Regions from separate parts of the Streptomyces sp. NPDC049915 genome, predicted to be linked through region 3. Evidence: riboswitches for the same ligand, from Rfam matches in the RefSeq annotation. Region 3 holds a riboswitch; each other region holds the start of a gene.

The links. A riboswitch is a leader RNA that binds a small molecule or an ion and turns the genes downstream of it on or off. The one in region 3 is predicted to bind cyclic di-AMP.
Region 1: another riboswitch for cyclic di-AMP. It lies ahead of AB0J12_RS19720 (C40 family peptidase); the one in region 3 lies ahead of AB0J12_RS22960 (M23 family metallopeptidase).
Region 2: another riboswitch for cyclic di-AMP. It lies ahead of AB0J12_RS07710 (transglycosylase family protein); the one in region 3 lies ahead of AB0J12_RS22960 (M23 family metallopeptidase).

The regions. Positions count from the first base shown of each region.
Region 1 is NZ_JBFAMH010000010.1:193,779-200,959, reverse strand. Features, by position in the region: gene bioB (biotin synthase BioB) at 1-610, opposite strand, end outside; gene AB0J12_RS19740 (8-amino-7-oxononanoate synthase) at 758-1,885, shown strand; gene AB0J12_RS19735 (DUF397 domain-containing protein) at 1,928-2,158, opposite strand; gene AB0J12_RS19730 (helix-turn-helix transcriptional regulator) at 2,168-3,025, opposite strand; gene AB0J12_RS19725 (ATP-binding protein) at 3,238-3,711, shown strand; gene AB0J12_RS19720 (C40 family peptidase) at 3,881-4,354, opposite strand; cyclic di-AMP (ydaO/yuaA leader) riboswitch at 4,358-4,569, opposite strand; partial or broken gene AB0J12_RS19715 (hypothetical protein) at 4,896-5,110, opposite strand; gene AB0J12_RS19710 (urease subunit gamma) at 5,411-5,713, shown strand; gene AB0J12_RS19705 (urease subunit beta) at 5,727-6,038, shown strand; gene AB0J12_RS19700 (urease subunit alpha) at 6,031-7,181, shown strand, end outside.
Region 2 is NZ_JBFAMH010000004.1:81,094-88,274, forward strand. Features, by position in the region: gene AB0J12_RS07690 (Ppx/GppA phosphatase family protein) at 1-9, opposite strand, end outside; gene AB0J12_RS07695 (DUF501 domain-containing protein) at 6-560, opposite strand; gene AB0J12_RS07700 (septum formation initiator family protein) at 583-1,059, opposite strand; gene eno (phosphopyruvate hydratase) at 1,159-2,454, opposite strand; gene AB0J12_RS07710 (transglycosylase family protein) at 2,735-3,448, opposite strand; cyclic di-AMP (ydaO/yuaA leader) riboswitch at 3,452-3,622, opposite strand; gene AB0J12_RS07715 (transglycosylase family protein) at 3,806-4,915, opposite strand; gene AB0J12_RS07720 (cytochrome P450) at 5,043-6,344, opposite strand; gene AB0J12_RS07725 (nucleoside triphosphate pyrophosphohydrolase) at 6,341-7,181, opposite strand, start outside.
Region 3 is NZ_JBFAMH010000013.1:74,522-81,702, forward strand. Features, by position in the region: gene AB0J12_RS22940 (DUF5998 family protein) at 1-236, opposite strand, end outside; gene AB0J12_RS22945 (GNAT family N-acetyltransferase) at 366-3,299, opposite strand; gene AB0J12_RS22950 (HPr family phosphocarrier protein) at 3,480-3,761, shown strand; gene AB0J12_RS22955 (GntR family transcriptional regulator) at 3,956-4,648, opposite strand; gene AB0J12_RS22960 (M23 family metallopeptidase) at 4,890-5,633, opposite strand; cyclic di-AMP (ydaO/yuaA leader) riboswitch at 5,646-5,799, opposite strand; gene AB0J12_RS22965 (pitrilysin family protein) at 6,035-7,181, opposite strand, start outside.

The sequences.
Region 1 (7,181 bases), on a different contig from region 3:
CGGAGCACGCCGACAGGCCCGCCGCGTGCGCCTTGGTCACCGTGTCGACACGGTCGGCGTACGTGTGGGTGGTCGTGATGTCCGCGTACGTGCCCTCGGAGGTGTTGAGGTTGTGGTTGTAGGCGTCAGCGCCCGCCTCGCGCAGCCGCTCGGCCTGACCGTCGGAGAGCAGGCCGAGGCAGGCGCACACCTCGACGTCCTCGTTCTGCTCCTTGATCGTCTTGATGGTCTCGGAGACCCGGTCCACGTCCCGGTCGGTCGGGCCGCGCCCGCTGGCCACCAGGCAGACCCGCTTGGCGCCGCCGGCCAGGCCCGCGGCGGCGGCCTGGGAGGCCTCGTCGGGCTTGAGCCAGGTGTACTTCAGGATGTCGGCCTTGGAGCCCAGGCGCTGCGAACAGTAGGAGCAGTCCTCGGGGCACAGGCCGGACTTGAGGTTGACCAGGTAGTTGAGTTTCACCCGTCGGCCGAACCAGTGCCGGCGCACCTTGCCGGCCGCGGCCACCACATCGAGCAGTTCGTCGTCGGTCGTGGCGAGGACGGCCAGGGCTTCCTCGCGGGTCGGCAGCTCGCGCCGCAGTCCCTTGTCCACCAGCGTGTTCAGCAGGTCCATGGGAGCTGATCCTGTCTTACGGGGGTAGGTCAGGCCAAGGAGAGTTCGCACAAACAAGGCCGTTCGAGGTGTGGGTATTGCCACATCCTGAGCTGCGGTGTGTCCCGCTAGTGTCTGTCCACTGCCTACAAAATCCCCGGAGGACCCATGGCGTTCGGCTGGATCGACGAGCAGGCGGACGCGCGCCGCCGGGCGGGACTTGTGCGCACCCTGCGTCCCCGCCCCGCCGACACGCCGCTGCTGGACCTGGCGAGCAACGACTACCTGGGTCTGGCCCGCCATCCGGAGGTCACCGAGGGCGCGGCACGGGCCGCGCGGACGTGGGGCGGCGGCGCGACCGGCTCCCGCCTGGTCACCGGCACGACCGAACTGCACACGGAGCTGGAGCGCGAGCTCGCGGAGTTCTGCGGCTTCGAGGCGGCCCTCGTCTTCTCCTCCGGCTACGCCGCCAACCTCGCCGCGGTCACCGCGCTGGCACCGCACGGCTCGCTGATCGTCTCCGACGCGGGCAACCACGCCTCCCTCATCGACGGCTGCCGGCTGGCCCGCGGCACCACCCAGGTCGTCGCGCACGCCGAACCGGACGCCGTACGCAAGGCGCTCGGCACGCACGAGGGCACCGCGATCGCCGTGTCGGACACCGTGTTCTCGGTGGACGGCGACGCCGCGCCGCTGGCCGAGCTCGCCGCGGCGTGCCGGGAGTCCGGCGCGGGCCTGGTGGTCGACGACGCCCACGGCCTGGGTGTCCTCGGCGACGGCGGGCGCGGCGCGCCGCACGCGGCGGGGCTCGCCGGGGCGGACGACGTGGTCGTGACGGTGACGCTGTCGAAGTCGCTCGGCAGCCAGGGCGGGGCCGTGCTCGGGCCCGCGCGGGTGATCGAGCATCTGCTCAACGCGGCCCGGACCTTCATCTTCGACACCGGACTCGCCCCGGCCGCGGCGGGCGCCGCCCTCGCGGCCCTGCGGCTGCTGCGCCGCGAGCCGCAGCGGGCGGCGCGGGCGCGCACGGTGGCCGCCGAGCTGCACGCCCGGCTGACGGCCGCGGGTCATCAGGCGGTACGGCCGGACGCCGCCGTGGTCTCGGTGCGCGCTCCGTCCGCTGAGCTGGCCGTGCGCTGGGCGGCCGACTGCCGGACGGCCGGCCTGGCCGTGGGCTGCTTCCGACCTCCTTCCGTACCCGACGGCATCTCACGGCTCAGGCTGACCGCCCGTGCGGACCTGACCGGGGATCAGATCGAACGCGCTGTGCAGGTGATCGGCGAGACGCGGCCATGAGTCGGCGTGCACGGCCGTGCCCTCGCCCGGTGTGTGCCGTGCTCAGTCGCGGCGCACGGCGGCCGTGAACGTCGCCCAGCTCCCGGGGGAGAAGAGCAGCGCCGGCCCGTCCGGGGCCTTGGAATCGCGTACGGCGAGCAGCCCGGCCCATGGCCCAGAGGCCGGCCGGGCCGTTTCGACGCAGTTGTTCGCTCCGGTGCTGTAGCTGCTGCGCTGCCAGCGCACGTCGTGCAGATCGGTACTGGAAAAGACGTTCCGAGGCAGTGCGGTCATGGTGCCTCCTTACGCGCCGTCACCTAGTGAGGCGATGAAATCCAACGAGTCCTCGGGGGAAAGGGCGTGGATCCGAAGGGAGTTGAAGGCCTCCGCGTAGGCCCCGAGGTCTTCTTTCCGTTCGAGGTAGAGGCTACTCGTCATGTTGTCGAGAACAACCACGTCCAGATCAGAAGTGCTCGGAAATGAGAAAATAACGAAAGGCCCGGTGATGCCGACATGCGCCCCCGCGGAGAACGGCAGCACCTGCAACCGCACCTGGGGCAGTTGCGCCGCCTGAAGGAGCCGCCGCAACTGCTGCGCCATCACCTCCGGACCGCCCACCTCCCGGCGCAGCACCGCTTCGTCCAGCACGGCGCTGAGCCTCAGCGGAGGCTGCGCGTGCAGCACGCCCTGGCGGGCCAGACGCACCTCCACCAGCGCGTCCAGCCGCTCCTCGTCCACCGCGCCGACGGCCGCCCGGGTCACCGCGCGGGCGTAGGCGGGTGTCTGCAGCAGCCCCGGCACGACCGAGGTCTCCAGCGTGCGCATCGCGCTGGCCTGCGACTCCAGACTGATGAAGTCGCGGTACGTGGGGGGCAGCACCCCGCGGTAGGCATGCCACCAGTGCTCCCGGCCGCCGATCTGGGAGCCCGCCAGCACCAGCAGCAGGTCACGCAGTTCGTCGTCGTCGACGCCGTACGCGTCCAGCAGTAAGCGCACGTCGGACGGTTTCGCGCCACTCGAGCCGGTCTCGATCCGGCTGACTTTCGACTGGTGCCAGCCCACCAGCCGGGCCGCCTCCCCGCTGGTGAGTCCCGCCCGGGCGCGCAGCGCGCGTAATTCGGCGCCCAGCTTCCGGCGGCGCACCGCGGGACCATGCTGCATGCGCCCCTCCTTACTCCGTCCGAGCCGCCCGGACACGGTCCGCCGTGGCAGAGTTCACCGCTTCGAGCGACAGATATATGCATAACTTGGTGGATCGCCTCCGTGAGCGGTGCGGTGATGGCACTCTGGCGGCGAAGCACCAGTCCGGGACCGTACTCGAACCACCGGCTCCGTGCCGGACTGCGGTCCCGTGGGAAAGGGACGACGTCGCCATGGCAGACCACCTGGAAGCATCCATCACTCTGCCGAGCGATCCCGCCTCGGTGTCCGCGGCCCGCGGCTTCGTGGCCGGCACCCTGGCGGAATGGGGTCTGCCGTCGGACGCGGAGCTGGCGGACAGCATCCGGTTGATCGTCTCCGAACTGGCCACGAACTCCGTTCAGCACACGTTCGGGCAATCCCCGACGTTCACCGTGGACGTCGTCCTCGACCGCGACGAACTGCTGCGGATCGGCGTCACCGACAGTCACCCCCGCTTCCCCAAGCGGCTGCCTGCGGCCGTCCAGCAGGACAACGGCCGCGGCATGGTCATCATCCGCTGGCTGGCCGCCGAGTGCGGCGGCAGACTCCGCGTCCGCCCCACCCGCGAGGGCGGCAAGACGGTCGCCATCGAACTGCCCTGGGCGCTTCCCCCCGAGCCGGTCCCCTCACCGGGCCAGGCGGAACCGAAGCCACATCCCTGCTGAGCCGACGGCACGTCACATCGGCCCTGGGAACCCCGCCCCGCCGGGCGGCTGTCGTCGACGTCCGGCGGGGCGGCAGGAACGCGCTGAGCACGGCTGGGAGCCGCTGCCGGCCCTCCTCGGCTGAGCCACGGCGCGCCGGCGGACGGCACGACCGAGGAGGGCCGGCCGGTCAGCTCACCCGGCCGTACCAGACACTCCTGGTCCAGATCTTCTGCAGGCGCACCACGTCACCCGTCTTCGGGGCGTGCCAGATCTTGTTCTTCCCGGCGTAGATGCCGACGTGGTAGACGTTCGACCCCGAGTGGAAGAACACCAGGTCTCCGGCCTTGCGGCTGCGGGCCGGGATGTGGCGCGTCCTGTTGTACTGCTGGGCGGCCGTCCGCGGCAGCTTCTTGCCGGCCTTCTTGAACGAGTACAGCGTGAGTCCCGAGCAGTCGAACCGCCGCGGCCCGGTGGCGCCCCACTGGTACGGCGCGCCCTTCTTGGACGCGGCGATCTGCAGCGCCTTGGTCGCCGGCGTCGCGGCGGCGGCCTCCGAGGCGAGGCCCGGGACCACGATCGAGCTGCCCATCGCGGCGATGGTCAGGGCGGAAGCCGTACCGGCCCGGGCCATGAGCGACGGGACACGATTGAGCGCAGTCATGCGCAACCCTTCGTCAGCCGCCTGTGAAGGATGACCTGTCGGATTCGGGCTGGCGAAGTAGCCCGGCCGCTGACGCGGCTTCACCCCAAGGGCAGCTCGGCCCGGTCGTGGCATGACCGTTCCGGCGACCCGTCGTGCTTGGGTCCTCCACTCCTGCCGATCCACTCCTGTCGACCGGTCATCCGGGCGGCGGCAGGACTCGGCGTCCGCCCGGATCGCCCCGCCGTTGTGGCGGGGGCTTGTCGTCAGTCAGGGATCTTGGCCCACAACTGTCCGAAAATCCCAACGGAACCGGGTATTTGTGGTGTTCCTCACCACTCACCCGTTCGGGTGGACACGCCTGTGTTCGATGGGGAGTCCACTCGTCCTGCGAGCCCCGGACCAGCGGCGGAACCCTTCATTCCGCCCTCTCGTCCCGCCTGTTGCGCAACTCGGACCCCCCGAAAAAAAGGCGTGCGGATAGGCCGATAGTGGGTACGTCGTTCGGTCCGTTTGAACTCAGCTCGGGGCTTGCTCAACTCCCGTCCCGCGGTGGCACGGTGCGCTGGTGCGTCAGCGTCAGCACGGCGCGCTGCGCCACGGCCTTGCCGACGAGCGCCCGCGCGGCCCGCAGCACCCGGTAGGTGTCGCCGGGGCAGGCCGAATTGATCCGCCGGGCAGGTCGACGACCTCCAGGTAACGGTCGGTCAACTCACCCTCGGCTGGGGTGAGGGCGGGCAGCGGCGGAAGGCCGGGACCGGGGAGCGACTCGAGGATCTGCGGGAGGCGGAGGGTCCGCGCAGGAGCAGATGGTCAGTCCGTCTCGGCAGTGCGCCCACTGACCCGGCGGTCCTCGTCGGGTATGGGGACGGTCTGCCGCCGGTCATGTGATCATCAAAGGCTGGTTAACGTCGTTGAAACTCCGACGGGCTAGCCTCCCGACCCACGCCACCAGGGGCTTTTCTGCCCGCAATTGAGCGCGGTCGGGAAATTTGTCTGTGTGTTACACCTGTCCCGTCGCGGTGGCTGCGGCAGCCGGACCCCGCACGGTCCGGAGCAAGGACTGTGAGGTGGGACGTGCAACTGACCCCGCACGAGCAGGAGAGACTGCTCATCCATGTGGCGGCCGATGTGGCCGACAAGCGCCGGGCCCGCGGCCTCAAGCTCAACCACCCCGAAGCGGTCGCCCTCATCACCTCCCACATCCTCGAGGGCGCCCGGGACGGCCGCACCGTCGCCGAGCTGATGGCCACCGGACGCAAGCTGCTCACCCGGGACGACGTCATGGAAGGCGTCGCCGAGATGATCCACGACGTGCAGGTCGAGGCCACCTTCCCGGACGGGACCAAGCTCGTCACCGTCCACGAGCCGATCATCTGACGGGGGACCCGCCATGATTCCCGGAGAGTTCCTCTTCGCCGAGGACCCCGTCGTGTGCAACGAAGGGCTCGAGGTCACCCGGCTGACCGTCCTCAACGCGGCAGACCGGCCCGTCCAGGTCGGCTCCCACTACCACTTCGCCGAGGCCAACCCCGGCCTGGAGTTCGACCGTGCCGCCGCCCACGGCAAGCGGCTGAACGTCGCCGCCGGCACCGCCGTGCGCTTCGAGCCGGGTCTGCCGGCCGACGTCGAACTCGTCCCCCTCGCCGGTGCCCGCGTGGTGTCCGGCCTGCGCGGCCAGGTCGGAGGTGCCCTCGATGCCTGAGATCTCCCGCGGCGCCTACGCCGACCTGTTCGGCCCGACCACCGGCGACCGCATCCGGCTCGCCGACACCGACCTGCTGATCGAGATCGAGGAGGACCGCTCCGGCGGCCCCGGACGCTCCGGCGACGAGGCCGTCTTCGGCGGCGGCAAGGTCATCCGCGAGTCCATGGGCCAGTCCCGGGCGACCCGCGCGGACGGCACCCCCGACACCGTGATCACCGGCGTCGTCATCGTCGACCACTGGGGCGTGATCAAGGCCGACGTCGGCATCCGCGACGGCCGCGTCACCGGCATCGGCAAGGCCGGCAACCCCGACACCATGGACGGCGTCCACCCCGACCTGGTACTCGGCCCCGAGACCGAGGTCATCGCGGGCAACGGGCGCATCCTGACCGCCGGCGCCATCGACGCGCACGTGCACTTCATCTGCCCCCAGGTCGCCGACGAGGCCCTCGCCTCCGGCATCACCACCCTCGTCGGCGGTGGCACCGGACCCGCCGAGGGCTCCAAGGCGACCACCGTCACGCCCGGACCCTGGCACCTCGCCCGCATGTTCGAGGCGATGGAGGCCTACCCCGTCAACGTCGGCTTCCTCGGCAAGGGCAACACCGTCTCGCACGAGGCGATGCTGTCCCAGATCCGCGGCGGCGCCGCGGGCCTGAAGATCCACGAGGACTGGGGCGCGACCCCGGCCGTCATCGACGCCGCGCTGACCGTGGCGGACATGACCGGCGTGCAGGTCGCCATCCACACCGACACCCTCAACGAGGCCGGTTTCGTCGGCGACACGCTCGCCGCGATCGCCGGGCGCGGCATCCACTCGTACCACACCGAGGGTGCGGGCGGCGGGCACGCACCGGACATCATGACGGTCGTCTCCGAGCCGCACGTGCTGCCCAGCTCGACGAACCCGACCCGGCCGTTCACCGTCAACACCGTCGAGGAGCACCTCGACATGCTGATGGTGTGTCACCACCTCAACCCGGCCGTCCCGGAGGACCTGGCGTTCGCCGAGTCCCGGATCCGGCCCTCCACCATCGGCGCCGAGGACGTTCTGCACGACCTGGGCGCGATCTCGATCATCTCCTCCGACTCCCAGGCCATGGGCCGGGTCGGTGAGGTGATCATGCGCACCTGGCAGAC
Region 2 (7,181 bases), on a different contig from region 3:
CCGGGTCACTTGGCGTCCTCCTCGGTCCCGGCGCCCGCGCCCTCGCCGGCCGGCGTGACACAGGGACCCTTGCGCCACCACTCGGGCAGCATCGCGATCGCCTCGTCGCCGAGCGGGTTGACGCCCGGTCCGGCGGCCAGCGAGTGGGCGACCAGCACGTGCAGGCACTTCACGCGGTCCGGCATGCCGCCGGCGCTCGGGAAGCCGGTCAGCTCCTCGATCTCGTCGCGGCGCCGGATGTAGTCCTCGTGCGCGGCGCGGTAGGCGGCGGCCAGCTCCGGGTCGGTTCCCAGCCGCTCGGTCATCTCCTTCATCACGCCCTCGGCCTCCAGGGTGCCGATCGCGGAGGAGGCGCGGGGGCAGGTGAGGTAGTACAGCGTCGGGAAGGGCGTGCCGTCCGGCAGGCGCGGGGCGGTCTCCACGACGTCGGGCTGCCCGCAGGGGCACCGGTGGGCGATCGCGCGCAGCCCGCGCGGCGGCCGGCCCAGCTGCTGCTCGAAGGCCGCCACATCCGCGTCGGTGGGCTCGGTGCGCGGGGTGGACGGCGGGGGCGTTTCCACTACGAAGTTCTCTCTTGTCGAATTACTGGTCGGAGGCGTCGGCCTTGTCGACCCCGTCCCAGACGTTGGAGTACCAGGGGCGGTCCGCCGAGCCGAGTTCGGTGTGCGCCTGCTTGGCGGCGTCCGGGTCGACCACGACGTAACCGGTCTCCCCCGGCATCACATAGTGCAGCCGCTGCCGGATCTGCTGCGCTGCGAAGGAGTCGTCCTGCCAGCGCGCCTTGAGGTCGCGCAGCTGCTCCACGCGCTGCCTGGCCTGCTGCTTCTGCCGTTGCAGATCGGCGATCTCGGCGCGCTGCGAGACGTACTGGCGCATGGGGTAGGCGAGCGCCACGATCAGTGAGCACACCACCAGCGCGAGCAGTGCCGCGCGGCCGGTGAGCCGGGAGCGGCGGGCCTGCCGTTTGGTCTGGGAACGGTAGACGCGGGCCGCGGTCTGCTCGCCGAGCAGCCGGATCCTGGTCGCCGTGGAGAAACGGTCCCGGTCCTTCACGGCCATGCCGGCCTCCCCTTTCACACGCGCGTACGTCCCCGGACACGGTACGGGACCGAGTACGGGGACGTACGTACGACTGGCTAAGCCTTACGCCAGGATGGGTCAGCCCTTGGAGACCGCGCCCCGGAAGCGGGGGAACGCGCTGCGGCCGGCGTACACCGCGGCGTCGTCGAGGATCTCCTCGATGCGCAGCAGCTGGTTGTACTTGGCGACGCGCTCGGAGCGGGCCGGGGCGCCGGTCTTGATCTGGCCGCAGTTGGTGGCGACGGCGAGGTCGGCGATGGTGACGTCCTCGGTCTCGCCGGAGCGGTGGGACATCATGCACTTGTAGCCGTTGCGCTGGGCCAGCTCGACGGCGTCCAGGGTCTCGGTGAGCGAGCCGATCTGGTTGACCTTGACCAGCAGGGCGTTGGCGGCGCCCTCCTCGATGCCGCGGGCCAGGCGCTCGGGGTTGGTGACGAACAGGTCGTCACCGACGAGCTGGACCTTGTCACCGAGCTTGGCGGTGATGGTCTTCCAGCCCTCCCAGTCGTCCTCGAACAGCGGGTCCTCGATGGAGACCAGCGGGTACGCCTCGACCAGCTCGGCGTAGTACTCGGTCATCTCCTCGGCGGAGCGGTTCTTGCCCTCGAAGACGTAGGAGCCGTCCTTGTAGAACTCGGACGCGGCCACGTCGAGGGCGAGGGCGATCTGCTCGCCGGGGGTGTAGCCGGCCTCCTTGATCGCCTCGAGGATGAGGTCGAGGGCCTCGCGGTTGGAGCCGAGGTTCGGGGCGAAGCCGCCCTCGTCGCCGAGGCCGGTGGCCAGGCCCTTGGACTTCAGGACCTTCTTCAGGGTGTGGTAGACCTCGGCGCCCCAGCGCAGGGCCTCGGAGAAGGACTCCGCGCCGATCGGGGCGATCATGAACTCCTGGATGTCCACGTTGGAGTCGGCGTGCGAGCCGCCGTTCAGGATGTTCATCATCGGCACCGGCAGCAGGTGCGCGTTCGGGCCGCCCAGGTAGCGGAACAGCGGCAGGTCGCTGGCCTCGGAGGCGGCGTGGGCGACGGCGAGGGAGACGCCGAGGATGGCGTTGGCGCCCAGCGAGCCCTTGTTGTCGGTGGCGTCCAGGTCGAACATGGCCTGGTCGATCAGACGCTGCTCGGTGGCGTCGTAGCCGACCAGCTCCGGGCCGATCTGCTCGATGACGGCCAGCACGGCCTTCTCGACACCCTTGCCCTGGTAACGGCTGGCGTCGCCGTCACGCAGCTCGATGGCCTCGAAGGCGCCCGTCGAGGCGCCGGACGGAACGGCGGCACGCCCGGTGCTGCCGTCGTCGAGGCCGACCTCGACCTCGACCGTGGGGTTGCCTCGGGAGTCCAGGATTTCCCGGGCTACGACGACGTCGATGGACGGCACGAGCATCTCCTTCGTGGATGTGACGCTGAAAGTGCGGGGCTGGTGAGCCTTGCGACTAGAGCCTAACCGCCCCGGGGCCATCGGCCAGCCGACCGCCCGGCCCGTGGACAGACAGACCGTACCCATTGTTCACCGTCGGAACAAAGGGGGGTGGCGTTCTGGCTGAATATCCGGCGAACCAGCGGCAGACAAAACCCCGCCCCGGTGCGTACGGGGGAACACGCACCGGGGCGGGGAGCCCGTGGGGACGGGGAGCGGCCCTTGGTCTGCCGGCTGCCGCTTACTTCAGGTGCAGCTGCTGGCCCGGGTAGATCAGGTCGGCGTCCTGGACGATGTCCTTGTTCAGGTCGAACAGCTTCTTCCAGCCGCCGGCGACCTTGTGCTTCTCGGCGATGGAGCTGAGGGTGTCGCCCTTGACGACCTTGTACTCGCCGTCGCCCTTCTTGACCTTCTTGCCGGTCGGGGTGGTGACGGTCTTCGAGCTCTGCTTCTTCTGCGACTGCGCCGGGCGCTCGCTGGAGCGGGAGGCGCTCTGCTGCTCGGTGGAGCGCGTCGTGGTGGCGCCCTGGGAGGACGAGCCGCTGCTCTGGGAGGAGCTCGAGGAGGCGCCGCCTTCGTTGGGGGTGCTCGACAGGCCCGTGCCGCAGACCGGCCAGGCGCCCTTGCCCTGGGAGGCGAGGACCTTCTCGGCGACCTGGATCTGCTGCGCCTTGCTGGCCTGGTTGGCCTGCGGGGCGTAGGCGGTACCGCCGTACGCGGCCCAGGTGGAGGCGGAGAACTGCAGGCCGCCGTAGTAACCGTTGCCGGTGTTGATGGACCAGTTGCCGCCGGACTCGCACTGGGCGACCGCGTCCCACTCGGAGGTGGTGGCGGCGGAGGCGTTGCCGGCCGCCATCAGCGGAGCGGCGACGGCGGCACCGGTGACACCGGCGATCGCGATGGCGCGGGTGGCCTTGGAGGGACGACGGTGCTTGCCCTTGCCGGAAAACAGCATGGTGGATCCCCTCACCGACGCCTGCGAGGTGAGCTGTCGGGTTCGGGCCGGTTGAGTTGCCCGGCCACCCCTCCCCTGGAGGAGGTGTGGCTTCACCCCTAGCCGCTCCGGCTCAACTGCCGGGCACGGCACTTACCTTGGGTCCCCCGCTCCTGCCTGCGGCGCGTTAAGCGACGACTGTTCCCGTGCGGCCGCTGGCAGGATTCGGCGTTGCGGCCGGCCGGGGCTCGCGGTGGCGAGCGGTCATGACCGTAGACAGGCGATCGGCCGAATTTCAAAGACGATCACGGCTTCTGAGACTCATCCCACACTTTCACCAAAGCGGACATTAGTCTCGAAACGGGGCGTCAACTCCCGCTACTTTTCGCCCGTTTCGCCACCGACAAGCAGTGTCTGACCGGGCACGATGTGGCTCGGGTCGGCACCGATCGCGTCCTGGTTCTCCGCGTACAGAGCGCGCCACCCGCCCGCGACGCCAAGGGAGTCGGCGATGGACGTGAGGCTGTCCCCGTCGCGCACGGTGTAGCGCGAGGCGTGCCGGCCCGAGGCGGGCGCCGCGCTCGCTTCGGTCGCGTCCTCCTGTGCGCTGACGCCGCGGTGGCGGCCACCGCCGTCGAGGGCGCCGGTGTCGACGAGCCCCGAATCCCCGACGATCTGACGCAGGTTGTCCGGATCGTCGCCGTTTGCGGCACCGGTGGAGGCACTGTCGGACGGCTGCGAGGTGCCGGGCTCCGCACTTCCGGACGCACCGGCCTTGCCGGCACCGCCCGCGGACGGGGTGGTGGACGACAGGCCGTCAGAGGGCTGCGCGGGGCTGCCCGCGGAGGGAGCACCGGCCGCCGTACCGGAGGGCGTACCGGAGGAGTCGGGCAAGCCGGGCGAGTCCACCGAACCGGAGGTTCCGGATGATCCGGAGGTATCGGTGGATCCGGAGGTACCGGCCGAACCGGAGGAGTCGGGCGAACCGGTGGACCCGCTGGAGCCGGAGGAGTCCGAGCCGGAGGAGTCCGATCCGGCGGTAGCGCCGGCGGAGGCCGAGCCGCCGCCCGACGTGTCGCCCGGTACGCCCGTGTCGACGTCGGGTGCGGAGGTGTCGGCGGACAGGCCCGACGTCAGCCCGCACAGCGTCCAGTGGCCGACGCCCTGGTCGGCGAGGACCTTCTCGGCGACGGCTATCTGCTGCGAGCGGCTGGCGAGGTCGGGGCGGGCCGCGTACTCCAGGCCGCCGTGGCCCTCCCAGTCCTCCTGCGACAGGTGCAGGCCGCCGTACAGCCCGATTCCGGGGTTGTCGCTCCAGCGGCCGCCGCTCTCGCACTCGGCCACCTTGTCCCACGTCGTGCCGTCGGCCGCGTGGGCGCTCGCCGCGCCGAGCAGCGGGATGGCGATGGCGGAGCCGGTCACTCCGGCCGCGACGAGGAGTGCCGGAGCCTGACGGGGGCGACGGTGTCGACCGTTCCCGGGGAGCATGCGGTGACCTTTCGCGAGACAGCAGTGACCGGCGCGGCGCCTTGAGTCAATGGCGTCGCGCTGACGAGTGAACGTATCGGCAGACGATCGTCAGTCACAAGTTCATGCCGCGCAGATCACGTGAAGATCACAAAGTTGAAGAGGTGTCATTTTCCTGTGTGCCCTCGGGCGTGAACACCACGGGCAATTGCCGCAGCCCCCGCATGATGAGACCGCCACGCCAGCGCAAGTCGGCCGGTTCCGCGCCCAGTTGGAGGTCGGGCAGCCGGGTGAGCAGGGTGGCGAGGGCGGCCTGGCCCTCCAGGCGGGCCAGCGGGGCGCCCAGGCAGTAGTGGATGCCGTGGCCGTAGCCGAGGTGCTGGTTGTCACGCCGGGCGAGGTCCAGCACGTCCGGCCCGGGGAAGCGCTCCGGATCGCGGTCGGCGGCGGCCAGGACGACGAGGACGGGGTCACCGGGGGCGATGGCCTGCCCGCCGATGCTCAGCGGCTCGGTGGCGAACCGCCAGGTCGCCAGCTCCACCGGGCCGTCGAAGCGCAGGAGTTCCTCCACGCCGGTCTCCAGCAGCGCGCGTTCGCCCCGGGCGAGGGAGTCCTGCAGCCGGTGCCGCTGCTCGGGGTGGGTGAGCAGGGCGTAGGTGCCGTTGCCGATGAGGTTGACGGTCGTCTCGAAACCGGCGAACAGCAGGATGAACGCCATCGCCGCGGCCTCGTTCTCGGTGAGGTGCTCGCCGTGGTCCGAGGCGCGGATCAGGCCGGAGATCAGATCTTCGCCGGGGGCGGCTTCGGCGGGCAGGGCCTGCCGCTTCCTGTGGATCAGCTCGGCGAGGTAGCCGCGCATCTTCTTCACCGACCGGGCGACCCCGCCCCGCGGCCCTCCCCCGTGCCGGATCATCATCCCGGCCCAGTCCCGGAAGTCGTCCTGGTCCTCACGGGGGACGCCGAGCAGGTCGCAGATGGCGTAGATGGGCAGCGGGAAGGCGAACTCGTGGATGAGGTCGGCGGATCCCTTGTGCGCGAACTGGTCGATGAGGTGGTCGGTGAGCTCCTGCACGCGCGGCGCGAACTCCGCGACCCGGCGGGGCGTGAACGCCTTGCTGACCAGGCGCCGCAGCCGGGTGTGGTCCGGCGGGTCGATGTTCAGCAGGTGCGTCATCAGCTCCGCCTTGCGCTCCCCGGGGATGCCGGTCTTGCCCTTGGCGTGCGCCGGCTCGTCGTGGTGCGCCGGGTTCTTGCTCAGGCGCGGGTCGGCCAGGGCTTGGCGGGCGTCGGCGTACCGGGTGACCAGCCAGGCCTCCACCCCGCTGGGCAGCCGGGTGCGATGCACGGGCGCGTGCTCGCGCAGCCAGGCGTACGCGGGGTAGGGGTCGGCCGCGAACTCCCAGGTGAAGAGTTCGGGAGCGGTGTCGTCGGGGCGGAGCTGCTCGGTCACTCCTCGACCGTATCCGGATCCGGGTGGGCCTCGGCGTCGCGGTGTTCGGCGGGCGCCGCGGCGAGCGCGCCGGGGGCGACGCCCTCGGCCTCGCGGATCGCGTCCCGGTAGGCGCGGGCCGCCGCGCGCAGCGACGTCTCCGGGTCGACGCCGTCCGCCTCGGCGCGCGCGGCGAGCGCGAGCAGCTGGTAGCCGATGCCGTCGCCCTGCGGCAGCTCGACGTCCAGGCCGGCCGTGCGGGTGCGGGCGGCGAGCTTGGCGGCGAGGGAGAGGGCGGGCTGGTGGAGCGGGACGCCCTCGGTGACGGAGGCGCGCCGCTTCTCCTGCGCCTTGGTGCGCAGCCAGTGCGCCTTGACCTCCTCGGGGGTGGTGGCGGTGGCGTCCCCGAAGACATGCGGGTGGCGGTGGATGAGCTTGGCGACGATGCCGCCGGCCACGTCGTCGATCGAGAAGGGGGCGTCGGTGTCCTCCTCGGCGATGCGGGCGTGGAAGACCACCTGGAGCAGCACGTCGCCCAGCTCCTCGCGCAGTTCGTCGCGGTCGCCGTCCTCGATGGCCTCGACCAGCTCGTACGCCTCCTCCATGGCGTACTTTGCCAGGCCCTCGTGGGTCTGCCGCGAGGACCACGGGCAGGCGACGCGGATGCGGTCCATGACCTGGACGAGGTCCAGCAGGCGGGCGCCGGGCAGGTCGTAGGAGGCGGGCAGCAGCTCCAGCTCCGGCATGGTGACGCGGCCGGAGCCGGCCAGCCGGGCGAGGCCGTCGGTCAGCGCCGGCTCGCCCTCGCCGCTCGCCACGACCACGACGGTGCGGGCGCCTTCGCAGGCGGCGAGGAGT
Region 3 (7,181 bases):
TCGGCGCTCTGCTCGTCGGTGTGGCTGACGAGGAAGCGCGTGCCGGTGAGGACGAGCACGGTCACGTGCCGCCGCACCTCGTTCTGGTCGAAGGTGGTCTCCTGGTGGACCAGGTACGACCGGATGGGCTCGCCGCCCACGGCGGCCTCCACCGCCTCGGCCACGAGGGCCGGGTAGTAGCCGCTGCGCTCGATCGCCGCACGCAGCCCCTGGGTCGTCGTACTGGTCTTGGCCATGCGCCCCATCCTACGGGGGACCACTGACTGCGAGGGAACCGTTACGGGGTTCCGGCGGCCCCGGCAGGGACCCGCGGGGGCTGTGATGTGCCTGGGCGAGGTGCGGGGACGGGGCCGGGGCCCGGGTCGTCAGTACGCCGGGAGCGTGCGGGGGCCGAGGTCGTCGCGGGCGGGGGGCGGTGCCAGTCGTACCGAGGCGCCGAGCACGCTCAGGCCGTGCGGGGCGACGACGACGGGTTCGAGGGTGACCGCGACGACCTCCGGGTGGTCGTCGACCAGCCGGGAGACCCGCAGCAGCAGTTCCTCCAGGGCGGGCGTGTCCACCGGTGTCGAGCCGCGCCAGCCGAACAGCAGCGGGGCGGTGCGGATCGAGCGGACCAGCGAGGTCGCGTCCCGGTCGGTGACCGGTATGAGCCGGTGCGCCATGTCGCCGAGCAGCTGGGAGGCCGCTCCGGCGAGGCCGAAGGAGAGCACGGCTCCGGCGGCCGGGTCGATGACCGCCCGTACGACGGTGTCGACGCCGCGCGGTGCCATGCCCTGCACGACCGGCCGCAGCTCCTCCGGCTTGCCGAACAGGTCGGTCAATTCCGCGTAGGCGCGCCGCAGTTGCTCCTCGTCGGCCAGGTCGAGGCGTACGCCGCCGAGGTCGGCGCGGTGCCTGAGGTGCGGGGCGGTGGCCTTGAGGGCGACCGGGTAGCCGAGGGCGCGGGCGGCCTCGGCGGCGTCGTCCGGGGTGGGTGCGGGCAGGGCGCGGCGGACGTGGACGCCGTACCGGCCGAGCAGTTCGCAGGTGTCCTCGGTGGAGAGGGTGAGGCCCTGTCCGCGGGCGAGCAGGGCGTCGATCCGGCGGGCGGCGCCCTTGACGTCGATGTCGTCGTACTCGGGGACCTTGCCGGGGTCGATGGCCTCGCGCCGCCACTGCGCGTACCGGACGGCCTCGGCGAGGGCTCGGACGGCCCGCTCGGCGGCGGGGTAGGCGGGGATGAGGTGGGTGTCTTCGGGGGTGCCGAGGTGAGCTGGGAGTTCGGCGGGGGCCCGGGAATCGGCGGGAGACACGTCCCGGGCGGGCGTGGCGGGCACGCGCGTGGCACCCGGGCCTGCCGGGACCGTGCTTTCCGGGACCGGCGCGCCCGGTGTGCCGTTCTGGCTCGGAGCGCCGCTCCGGCCCGGCGTGGGCGGCACGCGGGTGTCCGTCTGTGGTGCCGTGCTCGCCGCGGCCGAGAGGGCCTCCGCCAGGCCACCCAGCTCGACGTGCACCACCAGTACCGGCTTGCCCGGCACGGCCGCCGCGGCGGAGCGCAGCGCCTGCGCCAGCTCGGCGTCTCCCGGTGAGCCTTCGCCGATCGCCGGGATGGCGGTCACGACGACCGCGTCGCAGGTGTCGTCGGCGAGTGCCCGCGCCAGTGCCGCGCGGAAGTCCTCCGCGGAGGCGGCGGTGGTGAGGTCCAGCGGGCGGTGCGGGCGCAGTCCGGCGGCCAGGCACTGGTCGTACGTCAGCACGCCGAGGGACTCGGAGTTGCCGAGGATCGCCACACGCGGGCCGGCGGGCAGCGGCTGGCGGGCGAGCAGCAGTCCGGCGTCGACCAGCTCGGTGATCGTGTCGACGCGGATCACGCCGGCCTGGCGCAGCAGCGCGGACACCGTGGCGGGCGGCAGGCGCGTCGCCCGTACGGCGTGTCCCTGGGGCGCGGATCCGGAGCCCTGGACGACGACCAGCGGCTTGGCGGCCGCGGTGCGCCGGGCGAGGCGGGTGAACTTGCGTGGGTTGCCGATGGACTCCAGGTACATCAGGACGACGTCGGTGTCCGGGTCGTCGTACCAGTACTGCAGGACGTCGTTGCCGGAGACGTCCGCGCGGTTGCCGGAGGAGACGAACGTCGACACGCCCGTGACGCCCGTGACGCCGCCGCCGCGCCGGTGCAGCCGGGACAGCAGGGCGATGCCGATGGCCCCGGACTGGGCGAACAGGCCGATGCGGCCGGGGCGCGGCATCTCGGGCGCCAGGGAGGCGTTCAGCCGGACGGCCGCCGAGGTGTTGATCACGCCGAAGGCGTTCGGGCCGATGATCCGCATGCCGTACGTGCGCGCCTGCCGGACGAGTTCGCGCTGGCGCTCGCGTCCCTCGGGGCCGCTCTCGGCGTATCCGGCGGAGATCACCACGAGTCCCTGCACGCCGTGCTCGCCGCACTCGGTGACGACCTGCGGCACATGGCCGGCGGGTACGGCGACGACGGCGAGGTCGACCGGGCCCTCGATCTCCCGCACGGAGCGGTGGGCGGGGACGCCGTCGAGTTCGGTGATGTCGGGCCCGAAGGCGCGGTTCACGGCGTGCAGACGGCCGGTGTAGCCGGCCTCGCGGAGGTTGGCGAGGATGCTGCGGCCGACGCCGCCGGGGGTGCGACCGGCCCCGACCACGGCGACCGAGCCGGGCATCAGCAGCCTCTGCACGGAGCGGCCCTCGGCGCGCTGTTCGCGCGCGTACTGCACGGCGAGGGAGCGCTCGGTGGGCTCGAGATCGAACTCCAGGCGCACGACGCCGTCCTCGAAGCTGCGCTTCTGGGTGTACCCGGCGTCCGTGAACACCTTGATCATCTTGGTGTTGGCGGGCAGCACCTCGGCGGCGAAGCGGCGGATGCCGCGCTCGCGGGCGACGGCGGCGATGTGTTCGAGCAGGGCGGAGGCGACGCCGCGGCCCTGATGGGCGTCCTGGACGAGGAAGGCGACCTCGGCCTCGTCGGCCGGTGCGGACGCGGGCATTCCGTTCACGCCGATCCGGTCGTAGCGTACGGTGGCGATGAACTCGCCGCCGATCGTGGCCGCGAGTCCCACCCTGTCCACAAAGTCGTGGTGTGTGAAGCGGTGGACGTCCTTCGCGGACAGACGCGGGTAGGGCGCGAAGAAGCGGTAGTACTTCGACTCGTCCGACACCTGCTCGTAGAAGCTGACCAAGCGGTCCGCGTCATCGACGGTGATGGGGCGGATCCGCGCGGTGCCGCCGTCGCGCAGCACCACGTCGGCCTCCCAGTGAGCGGGGTACTCCTGCCTGTCCGACGCGCTCTGCATGGGGCCCAGAGTACGGCTCGCGTACGACAACGGCGCGGGGCACTCTGTGGAGGACGGATGCCGGGTCGAGGCCGCGGCCCGGTGATCGCGTCCGGATGGGGTCGCAGGACCTCTCCGGGCATGCTTCACCATATGGGAAACTGGTCTAGACAACCCTGAGAAACTGAAGGGCAGCAACACATGGCTGAGCGCCGCGTCAACGTCGGCTGGGCCGAGGGCCTCCATGCCCGCCCCGCCTCCATCTTCGTCCGAGCCGCCACGGCCGCAGGCGTCCCGGTGACGATCGCCAAGGCCGGCGGCACCCCGGTCAACGCGGCCTCCATGCTGGCCGTCCTCGGCCTGGGCGCCCAGGGTGGCGAGGAGATCGTCCTCGCCTCCGACGCCGAGGGCGCGGACGCCGCCCTGGACCGTCTGGCGAAGCTGGTCTCCGAGGGGCTCGAGGAGCTCCCCGAGACCGTCTGAGTCACGCCTGACCGTCCGAGTCACGCATAAAAGAAGCCGCGTCGTCCTTTCAGGGCCGGCGCGGCTTCGCTTTTCCCGTCCACCATGAGGCGACGCGGACGGAAATTGACGGCACGAGGGAAAAGGCGAGCCCGATAAAATGGCACCCCTTTCAGCGGGCGCACATATCCCTCTCTTTGTATACGGCGCGCGTGTTAATGCCGTAGGCCCGACGTGTTTACGGGGTGTTGCGAACTTCTCACACGCTCGGGTCGGTCTCCGCCGAAGAAGCGCAGCCGGTACGCGGCGGTGGAACGCTCGGTGTGCAGGGCGGCGACCGCACGCGCGCGTTCCCCGTCGCCGCGCGCCACCGCGTCCGCGATCGCGCCGTGCTCGGCCCAGGACCTGACGGGGTCGGCCGACGGCTCCACGGCGTACATCCAGGCGATCTTGTGGCGCAGCTGAGTGAGCGTGGCGGTCAGCGCCTGGCTGCCGCACGCCTGGACGAGCGTCTCGTGGAACCAGCCGCCCAGGGAGCGCAGGTCGTCGCCGGTTCCGTGCCTGGCCCGGTCCTGACCGAGCCGCACCAGGCCGCGCAGCACCTTCAGATGCGCCTCGGTACGCCGCTGGGCGGCCCGCGCCACACCGAGCGGCTCCAGCAGCATCCGCATCTCCAGCAGGTCGGCCGCTTCCTGCTCGGTGGGCTCGGCCACGCACGCGCCCGCGTGCCGTCGCGTCACGACGAAGCCCTCGGCCTCCAGGGTGCGCAACGCCTCCCGCACGGGCACCCGGGAGACGCCGTACCGGCGGGCGAGGAGTTCCTCGGTGAGCCGGCTGCCGCGCTCATGGACACCGGCGACGATGTCGTCCCGGATCGCCGTGCACACCGAGTGCGCCGGAATACGCATGTCCGACCTCCGCCTTGATCCCCGTGAAACGCCGACGATGGACGCGTGTTCCGTGACTCTATTCCAAGGGGGCCGAATTTCCGACGGCAGGCCGGATTCCATGGATATTTTTTGGTCACCTCGCCGGGGTTCTCCGGGACGAAGAGGCGGGTATGAAGAGGCGGGGACGAAGGGCCGGAAAACGGAGAAAGCCCCGGCGCGATGCGCCGGGGCTTCCCGGAGTGGGTGCCGTGCTCGGGTGTCAGACGTTCACGCCGTGCGCACGCAGATAGGCGATCGGGTCCATGTCGGAGCCGTACTCGGGGCTGGTGCGCGCCTCGAAGTGCAGGTGCGGGCCGGTGACGTTGCCGGTCGCGCCGGACAGGCCGATCTGCTGGCCGGCGACGACCTGCTGGCCGACCACGACACCGATCGACGACAGGTGCCCGTACTGGGTGTACGTGCCGTCGTGCATGCGGATGACGATCTGGTTGCCGTAGGCGCCGCCCCAGCCGGTCTCGACGACGGTGCCGAAGCCCACCGCGTGCACGGTGGTGCCGGTGGCGGCGTGGAAGTCGATGCCGGTGTGGTGGCCGGAGGACCACAGGGAGCTGCTGGCCTCGTAACCGGTGGAGACGTAGGAGTGCGCGATCGGGGCCACGAAGGTGGTCAGGCGCTTGCGCTCGGCCTCACGGGCGGCGCGCTCCTTGGCCTCGTGGGCGCGCTCGGCGGCGGCCTCGCGTGCGGCCTCCTCGATGGCCTTCTGCTCGGCGGCCTGCTTCTGGGCCTCCGCCTGGGCGTCGATCTGGGCGGCGAGCGAGTCGTCGACGCTGATCACGGGGAGCAGACCGGTCTGCTCGGCGGAGGTGTCGGCGGCGAGGGCGGGGGCCGCGAGGGTGCCGATGACGCCGGTGGTGGTGAGCGCGGCGATTCCGGCGGCCTGCGCGGTGGTGCGCTTCATCCGGCTGGGACGACGGTGCTTCCCGGTGGCGCTGACGAACGCCATGTGGTGGCTTGTCCTTTCCTTCCCTCTCGCCTACCGGGTTAGCTGACGGGTTCGGAGCAGGAAGGTCTCCTACGAGCACCCTCGCGGGCGCCCGATTCACCCCAGGGACGTGTGGGTCCCCGGCTCCCCTGGCTCGCGCCGTACGGGGACTCGGCGATGACTGTCCGGTGCCGCGGGTGCGGCGCTATGCCTGACGGACAGCCCGGACGAAGCTACGGTGATCGACCTTCAATCCTCAAACGAAACAGGCGTTTTGTAGCGCATCCCACAGGCCAGAAAGGCAACCTCCGCCCCAATTCGGGCATATGTGGGATGCGGCGCCTTCAATCACAAACAGCCCCGGGGGCACGGCAAGGGCCCTGGTGCTCCGTCAGACACCAGGGCCCCACGCGCGTGTGCGGCTACTCCGCGCTCACCACCGTGACGTCGCCGATCCCGAGGGCCTCGACGGGCTCCTTGATCTGCGCCGCGTCCCCGACCAGGACGATCACCAGACGGTTCACGGGGAAGGCGTTCACGACCGCCGCCGTGGCCTCCACGGTGCCGGTCGCGGCGAGCTGCCGGTACAGGGTCGCCTGGTAGTCGTCGGGCAGATGCTGCTCGACCTGGTCGGCGAGCGTGCCCGCGACGGCGGCCGCGGTCTCGTACTTCAGCGGGGCCACCCCGACGAGGTTCTGCACGGCGACGTCGCGCTCGGCGTCCGTCAGGCCGTCCGCCGCCAGGGTGCGCAGCACCGTGAAGAGGTCGTGCAGCGCCGGACCGGTGTTCGGCGTGTCCACGGAGCCGCTGATGGCGAGCATCGCCGCGCCCGTGCCGTCGGGGGCGGAGCGCAGCACCTGGCTGAAGGCGCGCACGCCGTACGTGTAGCCCTTCTCCTCGCGCAGGACGCGGTCCAGGCGGGAGGTGAGGGTGCCGCCCAGGCAGTACGTGCCGAGCACCTGGGCGGGCCACACGCGGTCGTGCCGGTCGGGGCCGATCCGGCCGATGAGCAGCTGCGTCTGGACGGCGCCGGGGCGGTCGACGATGACGACGCGGCCGGTGTCGTCGGCGGTCACCGCGGGCACGGGGCGCGGCTCGGTGCGCGAGCCCGTCCAGGCGCCCACGGTGTCACCGAGGAGGTCGTCGAGGTCGAGGCCGGTCAGATCGCCGACGACCACCGCGGTCGCGGTGGCGGGGCGCACGTGCCGCTCGTAGAAGGCGCGTACGGCGGCCGCGTCGACGGCTGCGACCGTCTCCTCGGTGCCCTGACGCGGGCGCGACATGCGGGAGTCCGCCGGGAAGAGCTCCTTGGACATCTCCTTGGCGGCGCGGCGGGCCGGGCTGGCCAGCTCGTGCGGGATCTCGTCGAGGCGGTTGCGCACCAGCCGTTCGATCTCGCTGTCGGCGAAGGCGGGCGCCCTGAGGGCGTCGGCGAGCAGGCCGAGGCCCTTGGCCAGCCGTGAGGCGGGCACCTCCAGGCTGAGGCGGACGCCCGGGTGGTCGGCGTGCGCGTCGAGGGTGGCGCCGGCGCGCTCCAGCTCGGCGGCGAACTCCTCGGCGGAGTGCTTG